One region of the Comamonas piscis genome, then DNA from elsewhere that is predicted to be linked to it. Evidence: riboswitches for the same ligand, from Rfam matches in the RefSeq annotation. Region 1 holds a riboswitch; each other region holds the start of a gene.

Region 1 (6,849 bases):
AATTGCAGCTCACCTGAGCCAGGCAAACCCCGAGTATGTCCACCCCTTCATGGTGTCGAACGACGTCAAGAAGGTCGGCATCATCGTGGTGACGACTGACAAGGGCCTGTGCGGCGGCATGAACACCAATGTGCTGCGTGCCGTGACTCACAAGCTCAAGGACCTGCAATCCGCTGGTGTGAGCGCAGAGGCCGTGGCCATTGGCAGCAAGGGTCTGGGCTTTCTGACGCGCGTGGGTGTCAAGGTGGTGGCCAACGCTACCGCCTTGGGCGATACGCCGCACCTCGACGCACTGATCGGACCGGCCAAGGTCTTGCTCGACCAGTACGCTGAGGGCAAGCTGAGCGCAGTCTATTTGTGCTACACCAAGTTCATCAATACGATGAAGCAGGACTCGCTGGTGGAGCAGTTGCTGCCTCTGTCGCAAGATGCGATCGAGGGTTCGGCACCGGCTACCAGCCACGGCTGGGATTACATCTACGAGCCCGATGCGCAAAGCGTGATCGACGAGCTGCTCGTGCGTTATGTGGAGTCGCTGATTTATTCAGCCGTTGCAGACAACATGGCTTCCGAGCAGTCTGCACGTATGGTGGCCATGAAGGCCGCGACCGACAACGCCGGCAACGTCATCAGCGAGTTGAAGCTGATCTACAACAAGACGCGTCAGGCTGCGATTACGACCGAGTTGTCGGAAATCGTCGCAGGCGCCGCGGCTGTGTAATACAGCTCGACTGAAATCAATATTGGAGCAACAAATGGCTCAAGTACAAGGCAAGATTGTTCAATGTATCGGTGCGGTGGTGGACGTTGAGTTCCCCCACGGCAGCGTGCCTAGCGTGTATGACGCACTGAAGCTCGAAGGCACCGCCTTGACGCTGGAAGTGCAGCAGCAGCTGGGTGACGGCGTGGTGCGTACCATTGCGCTGGGTTCGTCCGACGGTCTCAAGCGTGGCCTGATGGTCACCAACACCGGCAAGGCGATCACCGTGCCCGTGGGCAAGGCAACGCTCGGCCGCATCATGGACGTGCTGGGTAACCCCATCGACGAACGCGGTCCTGTGGACCAGACGCTGACGGCTTCCATCCACCGCAAGGCGCCCGCTTATGACGAGCTGGCACCTGCACAAGAACTGCTGGAAACTGGCATCAAGGTGATCGACCTGGTGTGCCCGTTCGCCAAGGGCGGCAAGGTGGGTCTGTTCGGTGGCGCCGGTGTGGGCAAGACCGTGAACATGATGGAGCTCATCAACAACATCGCCAAGGCACACAGCGGCTTGTCCGTGTTTGCTGGTGTGGGTGAGCGTACCCGTGAAGGTAACGACTTCTACCACGAAATGTCGGACGCCGGTGTGGTGAACCAAGAGTCGCTGAACGACTCGAAGGTTGCCATGGTGTACGGCCAGATGAACGAGCCACCAGGCAACCGTCTGCGCGTTGCGCTGACCGGTCTGACCATGGCCGAAGCCTTCCGTGACGAAGGCAAGGACGTGCTGTTCTTCGTGGACAACATCTACCGCTACACCCTGGCCGGTACCGAAGTGTCCGCACTGCTGGGCCGTATGCCTTCGGCTGTGGGCTACCAGCCTACGCTGGCCGAAGAAATGGGCCGTCTGCAAGAGCGTATCACCTCGACCAAGGTCGGTTCGATCACCTCGATCCAGGCCGTTTACGTGCCAGCGGACGATTACACCGATCCATCGCCAGCAACGACCTTCGCCCACTTGGACTCCACCGTGGCACTGTCGCGTGACATCGCCTCGCTGGGTATCTACCCTGCCGTGGATCCGCTGTCCTCGACCAGCCGCCAGCTGGACCCCCAAGTGGTGGGTGAAGAGCACTACACCGTGGCCCGCCAAGTGCAGGGCACCCTGCAGCGCTACACCGAACTGCGCGACATTATCGCGATTCTGGGTATGGACGAACTGGCTCCCGAAGACAAGCTCGTCGTGGCCCGCGCTCGCCGTATCCAGCGTTTCCTGTCGCAGCCGTTCCACGTTGCTGAAGTGTTCACGGGCGCTCCAGGCAAGTACGTGCCGCTGTCGGAAACCATCCGCGGCTTCAAGATGATCGTCAACGGCGAGTGCGACCACCTGCCTGAGCAAGCCTTCTACATGGTTGGCACGATCGACGAAGCCATCGAGAAGGCGAAGAAGATGCAAGCCTAACTGGGTCGGGCTGCAGCCATGCAGCCCATCCCGGCGGACTTGTTTCTTTTTCACTCTGAGGATCAAAGATGAACACCTTCCACGTTGATGTGGTCAGTGCTGAAGAATCCATCTTCTCCGGTGAAGCCCGCTTTGTGGCTTTGCCTGGTGAAATGGGCGAACTCGGTATCTACGCCCGCCACACGCCGTTGATCACCCGCATCAAGCCGGGTTCGGTACGCATTGAGAAGGCCGACGGCAGCGAAGAATTCATCTTCGTGGCTGGTGGCATTCTCGAAGTGCAACCCGACTGCGTGACCGTGCTGTCCGACACCGCTGTGCGCGGCAAGGACCTGGACGAGCAAAAGGCGGTTGAAGCCAAGCAAAAGGCTGAAGAAGCCCTCAAGAACGCCAAGGGCGAGCTTGACTTGGCCAAGGCCCAATCCGAGCTGTCCGTGATGGCCGCCCAGATTGCAGCCCTGCAAAAATACCGCAAGAAGCGCTGATCCGCTGTCTGCGCAACTACCCCTGAAAGGCCACCGCTTGCGGTGGCTTTTTTGTGCGCCACAAATGCTCAGTCCTGGGGTGATAGGCAGGCCATCTGCATATGAATGGTTTGCCACAGCGGGTCGGCATCCTGGTGCAACACCACAAAGCCCTGCTGCTGCCAAAACATTTGGGCACCAGGAAGAAAAGGGTGGGTGTGCAAATACATGCGCTGCACGCCGTGCTGCAGCGCATGCTGCTTTAGCTGGGCAAACAGCACGCCTGCCAGCCCGCGCCTGCGCCAGGCCGGTGCAATAAAAAGCCGCACGACCTCCACCGTGTCGGCGCTAGGCACGTCCAACTGCGCAAAACGCCCGTCATAGGGCCGGTAGGCAATACTGCCCACCACTGCAGCGCTGCTGTCACGTGCTGCCAGCATGCAGCCGCCGGATGACGCATACACCTTGGCAAAGTCGCGCAGATCCGCCTGCGGTGAGGTGGTTGCGACCCGGTCGCCAAACATTGCTTGGCGCGCTGCCTGCAAAAAATCGGCCACCGGGGCAAGTGTCTCCACGCGCGTGACACGGCATGGAGGGGACGGGTCTGGAGCGTGGTTCAGGGCATGCATGCGCGGGCGAGCTTAGCATGTAGGCCACAGAAATCGGCTACATTACAGCCACTTTGGTTTCGCCAGAACATGCGGCCGGCACATGGCCACTGCATGAGGGAATCCAGCAGGGCCAGCCAACTGCCAACAGCCAGCGCCCTTCAACGGAACTGCCCCCGCAACTGTAGGCCGCGAGCATGCCATCCATCTGCCACTGAACCTCAGGGTTTGGGAAGGCGATGGCCTGCGTAGACCAGCCAGTCAGGAAACCTGCCAAAGCCATGCGTGCCCTCTCCATGCGCAGGTCTGCGATGCAGGCCTGGCATTGGCGGATGCGCGCATGTTTTTGATCATGACCGGCGGGGTGTCCGGGCGGTGAGCAGCGTCTTGTCTGCGCAAGGCTGCCCTGGATGAACCAGGCAGCCTCTCAGCACCGGATCGGCTCGCGCAGCCTTGGCATGCCTTGCCTCTTGCTGGAGAGACGATGTTGATTTCCGTTCGCCGTTTTGTGCTGCCTGGCCTGCTGGCCACTTCCTTGTTGACTTCCCTGTCCGCCTCGGCTGCCCCTTATCCGATGCAGCTGCAAAACTGCGGCTATACCGTGTCGCTCAAACAGCCACCTGCCTCGGTCGTCACCATTGGCCAGGCCGGCACCGAGATGCTGTATGCGCTGGGCCTGGGTGACAAGGTGGTAGGCACATCGCTGTGGTTCAATGCCGTGCTGCCCCCGTTCAAGGCCATCAACGACAAGGTGCCGCGCCTGGCGGACAACGATCCCAGCTTTGAGTCGGTGATCGGCAAGCGCCCGGCGCTGGTGGTGTCGCAGTTCGAATGGATGGTCGGCAAGGATGGCGTGGTCGGCACGCGCGAGCAGTTCCATGACCTGGGCATCGCCACCTATGCGATGCCGTCTGATTGCGAAGGCAAGAACAACCTCAAAGGTGCAGACGGCACCCGCACCTCGGCCTACGATGTGCAGGCGCTCTACAAGAGCATCACGCAACTGGCGCAGCTGTTTGATGTGCAGCCCCAGGGCGAGCGCCTGGTCAAGGATCTGCGCGAGCGCCAGGCCAAGGCAGTGGCCAAGGTCAAGGCCGCCCAGCAGCCCCAGCTCACAGCCGCGCTGTGGTTCTCCAGCGCCGACCTGGCCATTGATCCTTATATGGCCGGCAAGAACGGGGTTGCTGGCTACATGCTGCAGACCCTGGGCCTGCGCAATATCGTCGACTCGTCCGAAGAATGGCCCACCGTGGGCTGGGAGACGATTGCCAAAGCCAACCCCTCGATCCTGGTCATTGCCCGCATGGACCGCCGTCGTTTTCCGGCCGATGACTACCAGAAGAAGCTGGATTTCTTGAAAACGGACCCCGTCACCCAGCACATGGATGCGGTCAAGAACAACCGCATTGTCATTGTCGATGCCGATGCGCTGCAGGGCTCGATCCGCGTAGTCGATGGTATGGAGCAGATCAGCGATGCCGTGCTGAAGCTCGCCCAGCCGGCCGGCCGTTGATGCCGGTTGCGTGCGCGTTGGTACCAAGCCCGGCATGCCCATGAGCGCTGCGCCTGTGGCCGCTGCATCGGCGCTGCGCAAGCCGCTGCACTGGGCCTTGCTGGGCCTGGGTGCCGCCCTTGCGCTGCTGCTGAGCGTGGCGCTGGGCATTGCCATTGGCGAAACCGCGCTGTCGCCCAGCCTGGTGCTGCAGGTGCTGGCCAACAAGCTGTTTGGGGCCAACTACGCCATTGATCCGATCAGCCAGGGCATCGTCTGGAACTACCGCCTGCCTCGGGCCCTGGTCGCGGCCAGCTGCGGCGCGGGCCTGGCGGTCGCCGGCGTCATTCTGCAATCCATGCTGCGCAATGCGCTGGCCGAGCCCTATCTGCTTGGTATCTCCGCCGGGGCCTCTACCGGTGCGGTGCTGGTGTCGGTCGTGGGCATTGGCGCCGGCGCCATCTCGATGACCGTGGGCGCCTTTTTTGGCGCGCTCTGTGCGTTTGCGCTGGTGGCCCTGCTGGCCCATGCCGCCGGCAGCGGTGGCTTGCGCAATGGCGGGCAGATTGTGCTGGCCGGCATTGCGGGCTCGCAGCTCTTCAATGCGCTGACCTCGCTGATCATCACCAAATCAGGCAGCGCCGAGCAGGCCCGGGGCATCATGTTCTGGCTGTTGGGCAGCCTGAGCGGCGTGCGCTGGCCCGATACCGTGCTCACGGCCTGCATCGCCATCACCGGCCTGCTGCTCTGCCTGCTGCACACGCGGGCGCTCGATGCCTTTACCTTCGGCAGTGAATCGGCTGCTGCGCTCGGTGTGCCGGTGCGCCGGGTGCAACTGGTGCTGTTGCTGGTGGCTGCGCTGATGACCGCCGTCATGGTCTCCATCGTCGGCGCGATTGGCTTTGTCGGCCTGGTGATTCCGCATGCCGCGCGCATGCTGGTGGGGGTGCGCCACCGCCGCCTGGTGCCCGCCAGCGCAATGATGGGCGCCATTTTTCTGATCGCTGCCGATGTACTCTCGCGCACTCTCATACGCGGCCAGGTGCTGCCGATTGGCGTGATCACCGCCCTGGTTGGCGCGCCGGTGTTTGCCTGCATCTTGCTCAGAAGCCAGCGGAGGCAGCGATGATCGCGGCCGCCGATGGCGTGGTGTTGCAAGCCTGCGCGCTGGGCTTGCGGCTGCAGGGCCAGCGCATTGTGGACCAGGTAACGCTGCCGGTGCAGCGCCACGAGATGCTGGGTTTGATAGGGCCCAATGGCTCGGGCAAATCGAGCCTGCTGCGCTTGCTGGCCGGGGTCATCCAGCCTAACGAAGGCCAGGTATTGCTGCAGGGCCAACCGCTGCAGAAGATGGGGCGTCGCGCCATTGCGCGTGAGCTGGCCCTGGTCGCGCAAATGGCCGAGACGCAGGATGCCATCAGCGTCGAGGATGCGGTGGCGCTGGGGCGCACACCCTGGTTGTCGGCGCTGCAGCCTTTTTCGCTGCAGGATTGGGATGCCGTGCAGCAAGCCCTCAACGCCGTGGGCATGGAGGCCAAACGCCACAGCGCCTGGCACAGCCTCTCGGGCGGCGAACGCCAGCGTGTACACATTGCCCGGGCCCTGGCGCAGCAACCCGGCGTGCTGCTGCTCGATGAGCCCTGCAACCACCTCGATATCCACCAGCAGCTGTCGCTGATGGCGCTGATCCGCGCCTTGCCCGTCACCAAGGTCGTGGCGCTGCATGACCTGAACCAGGCCCTCGCCTGCGACCGCGTTGCCGTCATGCAGCAGGGCCGGCTGGTGGCGCTGGGCGCGCCCGCGCAGGTGCTGGATGCCGCTCTGCTAGCGCAGGTTTTTCGCGTGGAGGCCAGCACCCTGGTCGACCCCTGGGACGGCAGCCGTGTGCTGCGTTTTCGTCCGCTTTCTTCTTCTTGACGGTGACCCGATATGCCCCTCCCAGTCTTCCCAGTTTTCCGAGTCTGTATGCCGCTTGTGTTGAGCGCCTTGCTGTGCAGCCAGGCAGCAGCCGAGACCTTTGAGGTCCACATGCGCAACCGCAGCGCCACCGGCGCGATGACCTATGAGCCCGAGTTTCTGAAGCTCAAGCCGGGCGACAAGATCAAGTTTCTGGCCAGCAG
Region 2 (6,849 bases), 2.2 Mb from region 1:
CGATGCCGAGCCCCAGGTGATGGCGGCCAGACCGCTGGCGAGCAGCAGCGCCAAAAGCAGCAACAGGCATAGCGCCAAAGACCAGGGCTTGCGCCGCTGGCGATCATGCTGGCCGTCGCAGCCAGGCGCATGGCTCACTGCTTGGACTCCACAGCCGGCAGCCAGGGAACCGGGTCCACGGTGATGCCGCGATCAGCATGCAAGGCGGCAGCGAGGCGCTGCGCCACATTCACATTGCGCGGCCCGGGCGTTGCCTCGGCATAGCTCATCACAAAAAAGCGCTGGTCGCGGATGGCAGACACGCCTGCCAGCTCAGGCTTGGCCCGCAGAAAATCGATCTTGCCCTGGGCGCTGGGCCGGCCGTAGTCGATGATGATGATCCACTCGGGGTCGCGGGTGATTACATCCTCCCAATTGCCCTTGGGCCAGTTCGTGGGGATGTCGCCAAAAATATTGCTGCCGCCGGCAGCATCCAGCATGGCCTGGGGCATGCCAAAGCCGCCTACCGTGGTGGGGATCTTCTCGCCACTGTCAAACACAAACACCCGCGGCTTCTCGGTATTGCCCTGCATCTGCGCGGCCAGCTGGTCGATGGAGGCTTGGAGCTTGGCAATTTGCTGCTGCGCCTGGGGCTCGATGTCAAAAATACGCGCCACATTGCGCAGGTCCGCCAAGGTGTCGGCCAGCGCCACACGCTCGCGCTTTTGCACGTGGATGCAGGACTCGGACAGCACATAGCTGGCCACGCCATGCTTGGCCAGCAGCTCCGGCGTCACCCCAGCGGGGCGAAAGCCATAGCTCCAGCCACCAAACACAAAGTCGGCGCGGGCGTCCAGCATATTTTCCAGATTCATATCCTGCGACGACAGCTTGGGCACCTGCGCGAACTGGTCCTTCAGCGCCGGGCTGATTTCCTTTTGCGACGGTATCCCCGAGTAGCCCACCAGCTTGGGTCCCAGGCCCAGGAAGAGGAACATCTCGGTGATGTTCACATCGTGGGTGATGGCGCGCTGCGGCACCCGGTCATAGCGCTGGGGCTGGCCGCAGACATCGATCACCAGAGGGGTGGCCAGCAGGCCTGGGTCGGCCGCAGGCGCAGCAGCCACAGCAGCCGGTGCTGTGCTGCTGGCTGCGCCCTGCCCTGCGGGCGGGTCACAACCCAGCAGTGCGACAGCGGCCGCCGCCGCCAACGCATGTTGAAAGTGCCTAATCGCGCGTCGTGTCATGCCAGGGCCTTGCTCAGAAACGCAGATGTGCCATCAGCTCAAAGCTGCGGCCGTTACCCATCAGCCATTGCGAGCCGTAGGACGAGGCAGCATAGCGCTTGTTGGCGAGGTTGCGGCCCACGAGGTTCAAGGTGGTGCTGCGGTTCAGGTTCCAGCCCAGGACCGCATCGGCCACCGTGTAGGCCGGCAGCTGCGCGGTATTGGCATTGTTGGTGTAGCGGCTGGCGACATGGCGCAGGCCCAGCGAAGCACGCCAATCGCCCGTTTGGTAATGCGCCCAGGCATTGGCGGTGTAGCGCGGTACGTTGGCCGGCTGGTTGCCAGCGCGGTCAATGGCGGTGGCGCCTTCCAGCAGCTCATCAAACTGCGCATCCACATAGGCCAGATTGCCCTCAAAGCGCCAAGACTTGGTCGCCCGCCAGCTGCCCGCCAGCTCAATGCCCGTGGACGACTGCTTGCCGCCCTGGATCGACAGCGCCGGCCGGTCCGGATCGCGGGTGATGATGTCTTTCTTGCGGATGTCGAAGACCGCCAGGGTCCACTCGCCCTGGTCGTTGGGCAGTTGTTGCTTGATTCCCACTTCCACCTGGCGGCCCTTGCTCAGGGTAAAGCCGGTTTGCGACTGCGTCAGCGACAACAGGCTGTTGACGGGGTCATGGCCGGTGCTGACCTGGGCGTAGACGCTGGTGTTCTGGTCCAGCTTGTGGGTCAGGCCCAGGCGCCAGGATGTGCCTCCCAAGGTCTTGTCAAAACGCGCCTGGCTGAGTAGATCCATGCGGTCAAAGTCATACAGGTCACGGCGCACACCGCCCATCAGCAGCCACTGCTCGCCCAGCTTCCAGGCGTCTTCCAGGTAGAAGGCGTTCTGGCGGATGCGCGAGGTCATGCGCGGCTTGTAAGGGTCCGGGCTGTCCCAGTAGCCACTGGTGCCACCGTTCAGCGGCACATCGGATTCGCCGGTATAGGGCGAGCTGTTGAGCGCGGTGAACTTGGCCTGCGACACATCCCAGCCCATCGCAATCTCATGCTGGCCGGGCTTGAATACGGCGCCCAGGCGGTTGCCGCTTTGCTCCAGGTCGTGGCCGATCTCCAGGTAGTCGTAGCGGTGAACCGTGCGCGTGCTGGCATCGTAGTCATAGCCTTCGATGTTCTTCCAATGGCGGTCGGCCTTCATATGGTAGGTCTCGTTGCGCAGCACCAGCGCGTCGCTCACATTCCACTCGGCCTTCAGCTTGTAGCGCTGGTCCTTGTAGTGGATGTCGCTGTCAAGAAAGTTGAAATTGCGGTCGCGCAGCGCCGCCACCGGCTTGCCATCCACCACCGGGGTGCCAAAGTAGCGCTCGGGCCGTTGGTCGCTGACGTCGGCCGTCAGGTCCAGGCGCAGATCGCTGTTGGCCTGCCAGCGGATGGCGCTCATCAGCTTCTTGCTGTCGCTATTGCCCAGTTGGCGTTCGCCATCCGTGCGATCACCGTAGACATCCAGGCGGTAGCTCAGGCTGTCACTCAGTGCGCCGGTGGTGCCCAGGCCCGCACGGGCCGTGCCATGGGAGCCAGCGCCCAGCAAGACTTCGGACGAGGTAGTGCGACTGGGCTCCTTGCGCACCGCGTTCACGGTGGCGCCCATGGTGCCGCTGCCATACATCAGCGATGCCGGGCCGCGCAGCACATCAAAGCGCTCATAGCCCCAGCTGGAGTTGGGATAGGCGACAGTGCCCGCCGCCACGCCCAGGGTCAGACCGTCTTCGGCCACGCCCACCGAGTTGACGCCGGTAAAACCCCGACTGGAGAACGACAGCCCGCCATTGCCGGGCGTGCCGTTGGCACTCAGGCCCACGCTGCGGCCCACGGCATCGACCACCTCATAGTCGGCACGTTCCTGGATCTGCACGGCCGAGACCGAGCTCACGCTGGCAGGCAGGTCCTGCAGCGGTACGGCAAGCTTGCTGGCGGAGGTGGAAGGAAGCTTGAGCGCATTGGGCTCGCTGCGCTTGTCGGTCACCACCACTTCGGGCAGCGAGGCCTCTTGCGCATGGGCCACCGCCATGCCCAAAGCAGGCAAGCACAAGACACAGGAGCCGCCGATGCGGCGGAGAGCGGAAGAAAGCCGTACGGCTGCCAAGAGCCGGTTTTTCGGAAAAGGAACTGCAGTCATGTCAACAAAAGGCGCTAACTGCCTGATGCGGTGGCTGCACTGCACGCAACTGCCCCCGGGACGGGGACGCGCGAAGAACCGCCGTCCACACCCCGCAGACAGTTGAAAGAGCACGCCCCGGGCAAGGCCAAGGCGCACTGCGACTAGGAACAGGCCGGTCTCCGGGCTTACAGGCGGTGCGGCGCTGGCGCGCTGACCCGGTAACCGGTCTTCCCAGGGTATGGGCGTCCTGTTGCCTGGCAGGCAGGGACGCATTCTCAACCCCAGTGACTGGGCCCGCGTGGGAGCGGGCCGCATCGGCTACTTTTCCTGTCTACCGTTGCGGGGGCAGCCAAGGCTTGGGGGAGCGCACTCCCGACCTTGTTCCCGTTTCACTCGCGGCATGCGAGCACCTGTAGATAGGCTTTTTTCAAAGCGCAGCCAGTGTACCAGCCGCCAGCGCTTGCAGCGTGATTCAGTAACGGCCTGTGTCAGCTGGGCGATACAGCGCTGGCTTGGAGCGGGGATTCGCTCTGGACCAGACGCGTTTCGTAGCCAATAAAGTCGCTGCTGCGCAGCTTGCCCAGCAACCACTGCCGAAAGCTGGCCTGGATGGCTCCCTCACCGCCGCCACGGCGTGTATAGAGGTGGAACTTGGGCGTTTGTGCCATTGGCAGTTGGCGCAGTAGCTCCGCCCCAAAGGGTGCCAGCAGCTTGCCGCTGTGGATGTAGCTGAGCGCATCGACATAGGACAGCAGGCCCACGCCCTGCCCGCTGAGAACGGCTTGTAGCATTGCATCATGCGTGTGCAGCAGCATGGGGCTGACATGCTTGTCGCCGGGCTGCAGGCCCAGCATCTCGTAGATGTCCTGCCACAGGCTGTTGTGGCTGAGCGGGGAGATCAGCCGGTGGTGGTGCAGGTCCTGCGCGTTCAGCACCGGGTGCTCGGCCAGCAACTGCGGCGTGGCCACGATCACCTTGAGGTCTTCAAGCAGCGGGGTTTCGTCGAGGTCATCGACACCGCCATAACCCCAGACGATGGCCGCGTCCAGGTCGCTGGCATCAAAGGATGGCATCTCGACACCAATGGAGATGCGCAGGTCCAGCGCCGGATAGTCCTTGGTGAAGGACGGCAGCGAGCGGATCAGGTACTGGGTCGCAAAGTAGGGACTGACCTGGATATGGAACTTGGCCTCGCGCTGGTTGGCGCGCACCGCTTCCAGCCCCTGGCTCAGCGCGTCCAGACCTTGCTCCACATAGTGGTACAGCGTTTGGGCATCGGCACTGGCCAGCAGGCCCCGGGTTCCCCGCTCGAACAGTTGCATCTCCAACACGCTCTCCAACTGCTTGAGTTGCTGGCTGGCGGCCTGCGGGGTCAAACACAGTTCATCAGCGGCCTTGCGGATCGATCCATGGCGGTAGATGGATTCGAACACGCGCAGCGGCTGCAGGGGCGGGAGCTTGTACTTCATGGAGGGGCGCCGGGCAAAGACAGACAGGGCCCGAGCTGGCGCTGATTATAGGTGGCAGCCTGGTGCTGACCGCCTTTGGCGCCCTGCCCTGTGCGCCCATGAAAAACGCATCCCACTACGGATGCGTTGTGCTTTGGCTGTTGCCCAGGCCTCTTTACTGCACCGGATCCCCACGCATGGGCAAGCCGGTGCGGTCCTTGCTGCTCAGCAGCGCAATCAGCCCGACGACCGCCGCCCCAATCAGGTAGTAGGCCGGAACAATGGGGTTGCCCGTCCTGGCAATCAACCAGGAGTTGATCATCGGCGCCGTTCCGGCAAACATCGCCACGGCCACGTTGTAGCTCAGTGCCATGCCTTTGAAGCGCACCTGGGTATGGAACATCGACGGGATGATCGAGTAGATGCTGCCCAGCAGCATGGCCAAGCAGAAGTTCAGCACCATCAAGGACGAGATCTTGGCGGCGGTGCTGCCCTCCAGCAGCAGCTGAAAGCACGGCACGGCCAGCACGGCAATGGCCAGGCTGGCGGCGGTCATCATGGTCTTGCGGCTGAACTTGTCGGCCAGCATGCCCATGAGGGGGATCATCACCACCAGAAACAGCTGCGGGCCCAGCGACAGCTTGAGGCCGGTGGCCACATCCACATGCAGTGCGCTGACAAAGTAGGTCGGGATGTAGGTGACGACGGTGAACAAGGTCACATTGGTTACGATGATGATGCCGGCGGACTGGAACAGCTCCTTCTTGTGGGTGGCGAACAGCACCTTCCAGCTGGCTTGGGCCAGTGCATCATGCTGCTGCTTCATCGCGACAAAGGTGGGGGTCTCTTCCAGGTACTTGCGGATATAGAGGCCAATGGCGCCCAGCGGCAGTGCGATCAGAAACGGAATGCGCCAGGCCCAGTCCAGGATCTGGTCGGCGCTGAAAAATACCGTCAGGATGGCCGAGACCGAGGCACCAAAGAAGAAACCGGCCATGCAACCCACCTCGACCCAGCTGGTGAGCAAGGTGCGGTTGCGGTCCCGGCAGTACTCGGCCACAAAGATGGCAGCGCCGCTGGCCTCGCCCCCGGCGGACAGGCCCTGCATCAGGCGCAGCACGATCAGCAGCAAGGGCGCGGCAATGCCGATGCTGGCATAGCCCGGCAGCACACCAATCAGGAAGGTGGAGATCGCCATCATGATGATGGTGATGGTCAGCACGCGCTTTCGGCCGTACTTGTCACCCAGCGAGCCAAAGAAGATGCCGCCAATGGGCCGGGCAAAAAAGGCAATCGCAAAGGCCGCCCAGGAGGCGGTTACCTGCATCGTCGGCGAGCTGGTGGCAAAGAAGACCTTGCCGAGCACCGCGGCCAGGTAGCCATAGACGGAAAACTCGAACCACTCGACAAAGCTGCCAACCACCGAGGCCAGCACCACGCGGTTGAGCTCTTTGGACTGCACCGCGCGCGGCGCCGCTGTCGGGGATGGGGACGACCCGTTCGAAGGGATTGCACTGGGGGCGGCAAAGCCATCTGCCATGGGAGTGTGGGTGTGCATCGAGAGTCCTTGGTGTCCTGCAGGGGGGGGAAGAAAAGTGGGTGCGGACCAGCGGCCCTTGCCGCTGGCCATGGTCAGGCGATCAGGCCGGGTTCAGCGGCTTGGCCTGGGCGTATTGGGCATTGGCTTGCTCGGCGCTGATATAGCCATAAGCCACATCGCGCTGCACCAGCGCGGCGGGGCGCAGTGCCGCATCGCCGTTGCCGCCGCCGCCGGGCAAGTCCAAAATCAGACGGCGCCCGGCCGGGATCTGCTGCTTGCCCTTGCCGCGCAAGGCGGTACCGTCGTCCAGCGACACCTTGCCCAACGCGCCGCTTTGGCCGCCGTTGTGGCCCCGGGCCGCAAAATGCACGCGGTCAAACATGGCGTTCAAGTCAAACTCAAAGCCCTCGGCCGAGCCCACCTCGATGCGTTGGCCCAGGCCGCCCCGCCAGCGGCCGGCGCCGCCCGAGTTGGGTCGCAGCTCTTTGCGCCAGATGATGA
Region 3 (6,849 bases), 1.2 Mb from region 1:
GCAGAGATCGAGGGCTTTATCAACGACCTGCCGGGCGTGGCTGAGAGCGCCTTGGTGGGCGTACCGCATCCCGATTTTGGCGAGGTGGGCGTGGCCGTGGTGATTGCCAAGCCGGGCCAGCAACTCGATGCCGATGGCATCGTGAGCACCTTGAAAAAGCAGCTGGCTAATTTCAAGATTCCCAAGCGCTGCTTTGTGGTTGGAGAGTTGCCGCGCAACACCATGGGCAAGGTGCAAAAGAACCTGCTGCGCGACCAGTACCAGGACCTGTTCAAGGGCTGATACCTGTGCGATGGCGGCCTGTGCCGACATGACAAAACCCTCGCCCGGTGGTAGCTGAGAAGCTACCGCCAGCGAGGGTTTGCTATTGATGCGCTTGGCTTATGCGGCGATCAGCGCAGCACCAGCACCGGGATCGTCGCATGCGTCAGCACATGCTGGGTCTCGCTGCCCAGCAGCAGGCGCTTCAAGCCCCGGTAGCCGTGCGAAGCCATAACGATCAGGTCGCAGCGCTCGTCGCGTGCGGTCTCCAGCAGTGCCTCGGCGATCAGATCGGACTTGATCACCAAGGTTTTGACGGGCACACCGGCTGCAGCGCCTTCGGCCACCACCTTGTCGACGACGCTCTGTGCAGCCCGTTCCCAGCCTTCCTCGATGCGCGCAATGTCATCAGGGTTTTGCATGGTGCTGCCTTCAAAATAGCTGCGCGGGTAGTTGGGCGAAATGTTGACGGCGGTAACGGTCGCGTGGCTCAGCTTGGCCAGCGCCAGCGCGTGTTGAACGGCCTTTTCGGACAGCTCAGAGCCATCGGTGGCAAGCAGGATATGTTGGTACATGGCGGGCTCCTTTCAGGTCAGACAGGGGGCAGTGCCGCTGCTGTGCAGCCTTGCCGTAATTGCATCACCAAGCATCGCTGCTGGCAGCGACAACGGATGTCGGATCAGGCCGCGTTTGCGCCGTTGCGGCGCTGTGCGGCGCCATCGACATGGTGATCAAGCCGCGCAGGCCTGGGTGTTGATCAGCCCTTGCAGCTTGTCAGTATCCAGAATGCGCACATGGCGTTGCTTGACCTCGATGATGTTTTCTTCTGCGAACTTGGAGAAGGTGCGGCTGACGGTTTCCAGCTTCAGTCCCAGGTAGCTGCCGATTTCCTCGCGCGTCATGCGCAGGATCAGCTCATGCTGCGAGAAGCCCCGGGCATGCAGGCGCTGCACCAGGTTCAGCAAAAAGGCGGCCAGGCGCTCCTCGGCGCGCATGCTGCCCAGCAGCAGCATGACGCCGTGCTCGCGCACGATCTCGCGGCTCATCACTTTGTGGACATGGTGCTGCAGGGCGGTCACTTCGCGCGACACCTCTTCCAGCGACGAGTAGGGCATCACGCAGACTTCGGCGTCTTCAAGCGCAATCGCGTCGCAGGAATGGCGGTCATTGACGATGCCATCGAGGCCGATGATCTCGCCCGCCATCTGGAAGCCGGTGACCTGGTCACGGCCGTCTTCGGTGGCAATGCTGGTTTTGAAGAAGCCGGTGCGGATGGCGTACAAGGACGTGAAGGTCTCGCCATTGCGGAACAGCGCGCTGCCGCGCTTGATCTTGCGTCGCGTGGCCACGATCTCATCGATCCGTTCCATTTGATCGACCGACAGTCCCACGGGCATGCACAGCTCGCGCAAATTGCAGCTGGAGCAAGCTACTTTGATGGAGGTGGATGTCATGTATCAATACCCGTGAACAACTATTCATATAGGAACGACGTTCCTTGGATGCGCCTATTGTGCGTGCAGGCGCCAATGGGCTTCTTGATGTACATCAAGGACGCGTGGCAGACCCTGGGGCACATTGGGGGTCCGCAAGAAAGAAGCCCATGATTTCTCTGACCCCTGAACTGCTACGCCGTTTTGATGTGCCCGGCCCCCGTTACACGTCGTATCCTACTGCAGACCGATTTGTTGAAGCCTTTGCTGCGGATGCGTACAAGCAGGCGCTAGCCCAGCGCGGCACCGGGCTGGTGGGCCGGCTGGCGCCCTTGTCCTTGTATGTACATGTGCCGTTTTGCGCCTCGCTGTGCTACTACTGCGCCTGCAACAAGATCATCACCAAGCATGCCGAGCGGGCGGATGAATACTTGGACTACCTGGAGCGGGAGCTGGATCTGCAACTGGCCCATGTCGGTGGCCGCCCCACCATCAGCCAGCTGCACCTGGGCGGCGGTTCGCCCACTTTTTTGACCGATGCGGGTCTGAGCCGGCTGATGGATATGGTCAAGCAGCGCTTTCAACTGCAGCCCGGCGGCGAGTACTCGATCGAGGTCGATCCGCGCACCGTCAGCCGCGAGCGCCTGCAGCACCTCTACCTGCTGGGCTTTAACCGGCTGAGCTTTGGGGTGCAGGATTTTGACCCGCTGGTGCAAAAGGCGGTACACCGCGAGCAGCCCGCCGAGCAGGTGTTTGCCTTGGTTGCGCAGGCGCGCGAGATCGGCTTTGAATCCATCAATATCGACCTGATCTACGGCCTGCCCCAGCAAAACCCGCAGAGCTTTGCCCGCACGATGGAGCAGGTGAACGCGCTGCGCCCGGACCGCATTGCACTCTACGCCTATGCGCACCTGCCTGAGCGCTTCAAGCCGCAGCGCCGCATTCAGGCACAAGACCTGCCCAGTGCAACCGACAAGCTGGCCATGCTGGCGCAGGCGCTGGCAGCACTGGAAGGCGCAGGTTATGTGTATGTGGGCATGGACCATTTCGCCTTGCCAGACGATGCGCTGGCCGTGGCCAAGCGCCAGGGCCGCCTACACCGCAACTTTCAGGGCTACAGCACCCAGCCTGATTGCGATCTGATGGCGCTGGGTGTTTCTGCGATTGGCCGCATTGGTCCTACCTACAGCCAGAACGCCAAAACACTGGAGGAGTACTACGACCTGATTGATCAGGGCCAGATCCCCGTGGTGCGCGGCCTGGCGCTGACCCGCGATGACCTGCTGCGCCGTGCCGTCATCATGGGGCTGATGTGCCAGGGCAGCCTGGCGATTGAATCGCTGGAGCAGGCCTGGCTGATTGATTTTGCGCAGTACTTTGCAGCCGAGCTGTCCCAACTGCGCGAGCTGCAGGAGCAGGGCCTGGTGCAGCTCAGCGACGACACGATCAACGTGACCGAGCTGGGCTGGTACTTTGTACGCGGCGTGGCGATGGTGTTTGACAAGAACCTGCAGGCCGACCGCAACCGGGCGCGCTTCTCGCGCATTATCTGAAGGCGGCCAGGCCAGCATTAGCCTGACAAGGCCGCCAGGCTCTTGTAGAGCATGTAGACCGCCAGGCACAGCAAGATGGCGCCAAAGATCTTTTTGAGCTGGGCCACCGGCAGGCGGTGGGCAGCGCGGGCGCCCAGGGGCGCCGTCAGCACGCTGCAGGTGGCAATGGCGGCCAGGCCCGGCAGCCAGATATAGCCCAGCGAATGCGGTGGCAGGCCCTGCAGATGCAGGCCAGCCACCATGAAGCCGATGACATTGGTGACCGCAATCGGAAAACCCAGCGCCGAGCTGGTGGCCACCGCATTGTGCATGGGCACGCTGCACCAGGTCATAAAAGGCACGCTGATAAAGGCGCCTCCGGCACCCACCAGGCCCGAGAGGCAGCCAATCACGCCGCCAGCTGCCACCAGCCCGGCGGTGCCAGGCATTTGCCGCATCGCCTTGCCGTTGGGTTTGCGGAACATGCGCAGTGCCGAGTAGCCGATAAAGAGGCCAAAGAACAAACCCAGATAACTGCCTTTGAGCAGCGCAAAAATCCCCAGGCTGGCCAGCAGCCCGCCCAGCACAATGCCGGGGGCCAGCCGTTTGACAAGGTCCCAGCGCACGGCGCCATGCTGGTGGTGGGCGCGCACGCTGGACAGGGAAGTAAAGACAATGGTCGCCATCGACGTGGCAATCGCCATCTTGATGGCCAGCTCGGGCGCCACGCCTTGGGTGCCGAGGATGTAGGTGATAAAGGGCACCAGCACCATGCCGCCCCCAATGCCCAGCAAACCGGCCAGAAATCCACCTATCAGGCCCAGGATGGACAGCGGCAGCAACACGAGTAAATCAGCCATGGCGCGCAGTAAAAAGGCCACCTGAAACAGGTGGCCTGAAACCCCGCTGACGCGGAGAGGAGAAGACAGAACGAGCAGCCTGCCCGCAAAAATAAGGTGTTCGCAGCGGATCCCCTGGACCGGCATCCTGAACCGGGGGTTCAGGTGGGCGAGGGCAACCTATCGTTGGGTTCATCTGACGCGAGACGATCACGCTCAATAGGTGATGTACCAAGCCCTGCTCTAAGAGCATTGGTTCAAGGAACTATAAAGCCCAGAGGGGCTGCGAACGAGTCCATTGTAATCGCTGCTGCCAACCGCGCCTGTGAAAACTGCATGCCAATGTACCCAGATTGGTCAAAAAAGAGAGCGGCCTACACAGACAGGAGAATGTGTAGGCCGGTATTTTGAGCCAAGGCATTGCATGGCGCGGCAATCTGGTGTTGTGCCGACCAGCAGCAACGCGATCAGGGTGTGGAAGCTGAAGCGTCGGGGCTTTGGGCGGGCGATGGAGCGAGAGCGGCGTCCAGGCGTTGCATCACGGACTGCAGCCGGGGCTCATCCCAGTCCAGGCTGGCCTGCGGGCCAGGGGCCGCTTGCACGTCGGCCATCGCGGCTGTCTGGGCGGCTGCTTGCGCCTGCAGCGCATCGGCGGTCTCGCTCAGCGCGCTGTTTTGCACTTGCAGATCCAGCAGATCAAAGGCTACGTTGAGGGCAGCCAGCACAGCAATGCGTTCGCGGCCGCGAATCTTACCCGCATCGCGGATGCCGCTCATGGCGCCATCCACATGCTTGACAGCGGCCATCAGGCGCGCTTCCTGGCCTTCGGGGCAGCCCAGCATATAGCTTTGCTGCATGATGTGTACTTCAAGCTGCTTCATCAGTCGTCCTGGTCAAAGGTCTTGGGCAGGCGTTCGATCAGCGCGTCCACGCGGGCGCGGGCTGCTGTCAGGCGCGATTGGAGGGAGTCGCGCTCCTGGGTCAGGGTGGTGACCTGCTCTTGCAGCTGAGCATGGGCACGTTGCAAGGCCTCATGCCGGCTCAGCAGGGCTTCCACCCGCTCAAGCATCAGATCCGTAGAAGGCGTAGTGGCCATAGAGAGACAGTCTTCTTAATTGCGCAATGGGTTTAACGCTAAAATTGTACCCGTTGGTGCTCGCCCTGGTGGTTCACATGGGGGCAGTTCAACGGGAAGCAGGGGCGGGCGCTTGTGCCATACAAGCCCAACGCAACCTGCGCTGCCCCCGCAACGGTAAGCGATGGTTGGCTTTTGCGCCATCCACAGCCACCACTATGCCACTGAATACCTTGAACAAGTGTTTGGGAAGGCGTGTGCTGTGTCATCGCCAGCCCGGATACCGGCCAACATAGTGGAGGCGCGCGGCCCAAAGGCCAGCGCGGCTTCCGTGTTCCCCATTGCCGGCGGGGAGGCTGGCGCGGGGTGGTTTATCGCCAGCTCATTCCATGTTGTCCTCACTGCTTCTGACACGCCCTTGCGCGCGTCCCGCTCTCACGCCCGGCTCCCGCCTTGTCCCATCTGCGTCCACCCTGGCTTTGGCCGTGGTAGCCGCACTGCCTTTGTTGTCGCTGCCAGCGCAAGCACAGCAGGCCCAGCCGGGGGCAGATACAGAGGGTAAGAATCTGCAAGAGATGGTGGTGACCGCCAACCGCATTGCGCAGCCGCTGTCCGATCTGGTGGCCGATATGTCCATCATCGATTCGCAAACGATTGCAAAACAGGGCCCCGGCAGCGTAGCCGATGTGCTGGCGCGGGTGCCGGGCATCCAGATTTCGCGCAATGGCGGGCCGGGTACGACCACCAGCGTGTTCCTCCGTGGCGCGGATTCGCGCTTTACTGCCGTCTATGTCGATGGTGTGCGCATGGATTCGCAGTCGACCGGTGGCGCTTCCTGGCAGTCCATCCCTTTGGCCTTGATCGACCGCATTGAAGTGCTGCGCGGCCCCGCCGCTGCCGTGTACGGCTCGGACGCAATGGGCGGCGTGGTGCAGATCTTTACCAAGAAGGGCGAGGGCGGCGTGCCCCAACCCTATGTGGGCCTGGGCTTTGGCAACCGGGGCACCTTCACGGCCGAGGCCGGCATCTCTGGCGGCGCCGACGGCTGGGATTACGCGCTGGGCCTGAACCGTTCGCAGACCGATGGCTTCAACGCCCGCACCGTGGCCACCGCCAACCCGGACAAGGACGACTACCGCAGCAATGCAGTCAGCGGCCGCCTGGGCTACCAGATCAACCGCCAGCACCGGCTGGAGGCCACCTTGCTGGCCAGCGATGTCAACTCGGGCTATGACAGCAGCCTGACCGAGGACGACCGCAGCCTCAACAAGATGCATGCGCTGGGTCTGAACTGGCAGGCGCAGTGGACAGAGCAATACAGCACCAAGCTGCAGTTCACCCAGTCGCGCGACTATTACGAAACCCGTCCATCACCTTACCAGACGGACACCCGGCTGCAGAACTACCTGTTTCAGAACGAATGGCGCCTGGGCGTGCACACCTTGACGGCCGCGCTGGAGCGGCGCGACGACGCGCTGACCAATGGCGGCATTGACCGCGACCGCCACCAGAATGCGCTGGCACTGGGCTATGGCCTGAACAGCGGCCCGCATACGGTGCAGCTGAACCTGCGCCGGGATGACGACAGCGAGTTTGGCGGCAAGACCACCGGCAGCGCCGCCTACGGCTATGCCTTTGCGACGAACTGGCGCGCCACGGCGACGGTGGGCTCGGCCTTCCGCGTGCCCACGCTCTACCAGCGCTTCAGC

What was found. Region 1 has a riboswitch for cobalamin ahead of HS961_RS00560 (ABC transporter substrate-binding protein). Riboswitches for the same ligand answer to the same signal wherever they lie in the genome.
Region 2: linked by a shared signal. The riboswitch ahead of HS961_RS13905 (TonB-dependent receptor) and the one ahead of HS961_RS00560 (ABC transporter substrate-binding protein) in region 1 are both predicted to bind cobalamin.
Region 3: linked by a shared signal. The riboswitch ahead of HS961_RS18725 (TonB-dependent receptor domain-containing protein) and the one ahead of HS961_RS00560 (ABC transporter substrate-binding protein) in region 1 are both predicted to bind cobalamin.

Annotation. Positions count from the first base shown of each region.
Region 1 covers NZ_CP058554.1:115,586-122,434, reverse strand. The annotation lists gene atpG (F0F1 ATP synthase subunit gamma) at 1-721, shown strand, start outside; gene atpD (F0F1 ATP synthase subunit beta) at 756-2,165, shown strand; gene HS961_RS00570 (F0F1 ATP synthase subunit epsilon) at 2,234-2,650, shown strand; gene HS961_RS00565 (GNAT family N-acetyltransferase) at 2,719-3,204, opposite strand; cobalamin riboswitch at 3,296-3,530, shown strand; gene HS961_RS00560 (ABC transporter substrate-binding protein) at 3,722-4,750, shown strand; gene HS961_RS00555 (FecCD family ABC transporter permease) at 4,791-5,858, shown strand; gene HS961_RS00550 (ABC transporter ATP-binding protein) at 5,855-6,646, shown strand; gene HS961_RS00545 (pseudoazurin) at 6,695-6,849, shown strand, end outside.
Region 2 covers NZ_CP058554.1:3,084,716-3,091,564, forward strand. The annotation lists gene HS961_RS13895 (FecCD family ABC transporter permease) at 1-78, opposite strand, end outside; gene HS961_RS13900 (ABC transporter substrate-binding protein) at 135-1,226, opposite strand; gene HS961_RS13905 (TonB-dependent receptor) at 1,240-3,270, opposite strand; cobalamin riboswitch at 3,513-3,789, opposite strand; gene HS961_RS13910 (LysR substrate-binding domain-containing protein) at 3,849-4,829, opposite strand; gene HS961_RS13915 (MFS transporter) at 4,984-6,366, opposite strand; gene HS961_RS13920 (hydantoinase B/oxoprolinase family protein) at 6,449-6,849, opposite strand, start outside.
Region 3 covers NZ_CP058554.1:4,158,043-4,164,891, reverse strand. The annotation lists gene HS961_RS18760 (malonate--CoA ligase) at 1-282, shown strand, start outside; gene HS961_RS18755 (universal stress protein) at 393-836, opposite strand; gene fnr (fumarate/nitrate reduction transcriptional regulator Fnr) at 993-1,715, opposite strand; gene hemN (oxygen-independent coproporphyrinogen III oxidase) at 1,865-3,247, shown strand; gene HS961_RS18740 (sulfite exporter TauE/SafE family protein) at 3,265-4,086, opposite strand; gene HS961_RS18735 (cell division protein ZapA) at 4,533-4,946, opposite strand; gene HS961_RS18730 (DUF904 domain-containing protein) at 4,946-5,161, opposite strand; cobalamin riboswitch at 5,199-5,447, shown strand; gene HS961_RS18725 (TonB-dependent receptor domain-containing protein) at 5,530-6,849, shown strand, end outside.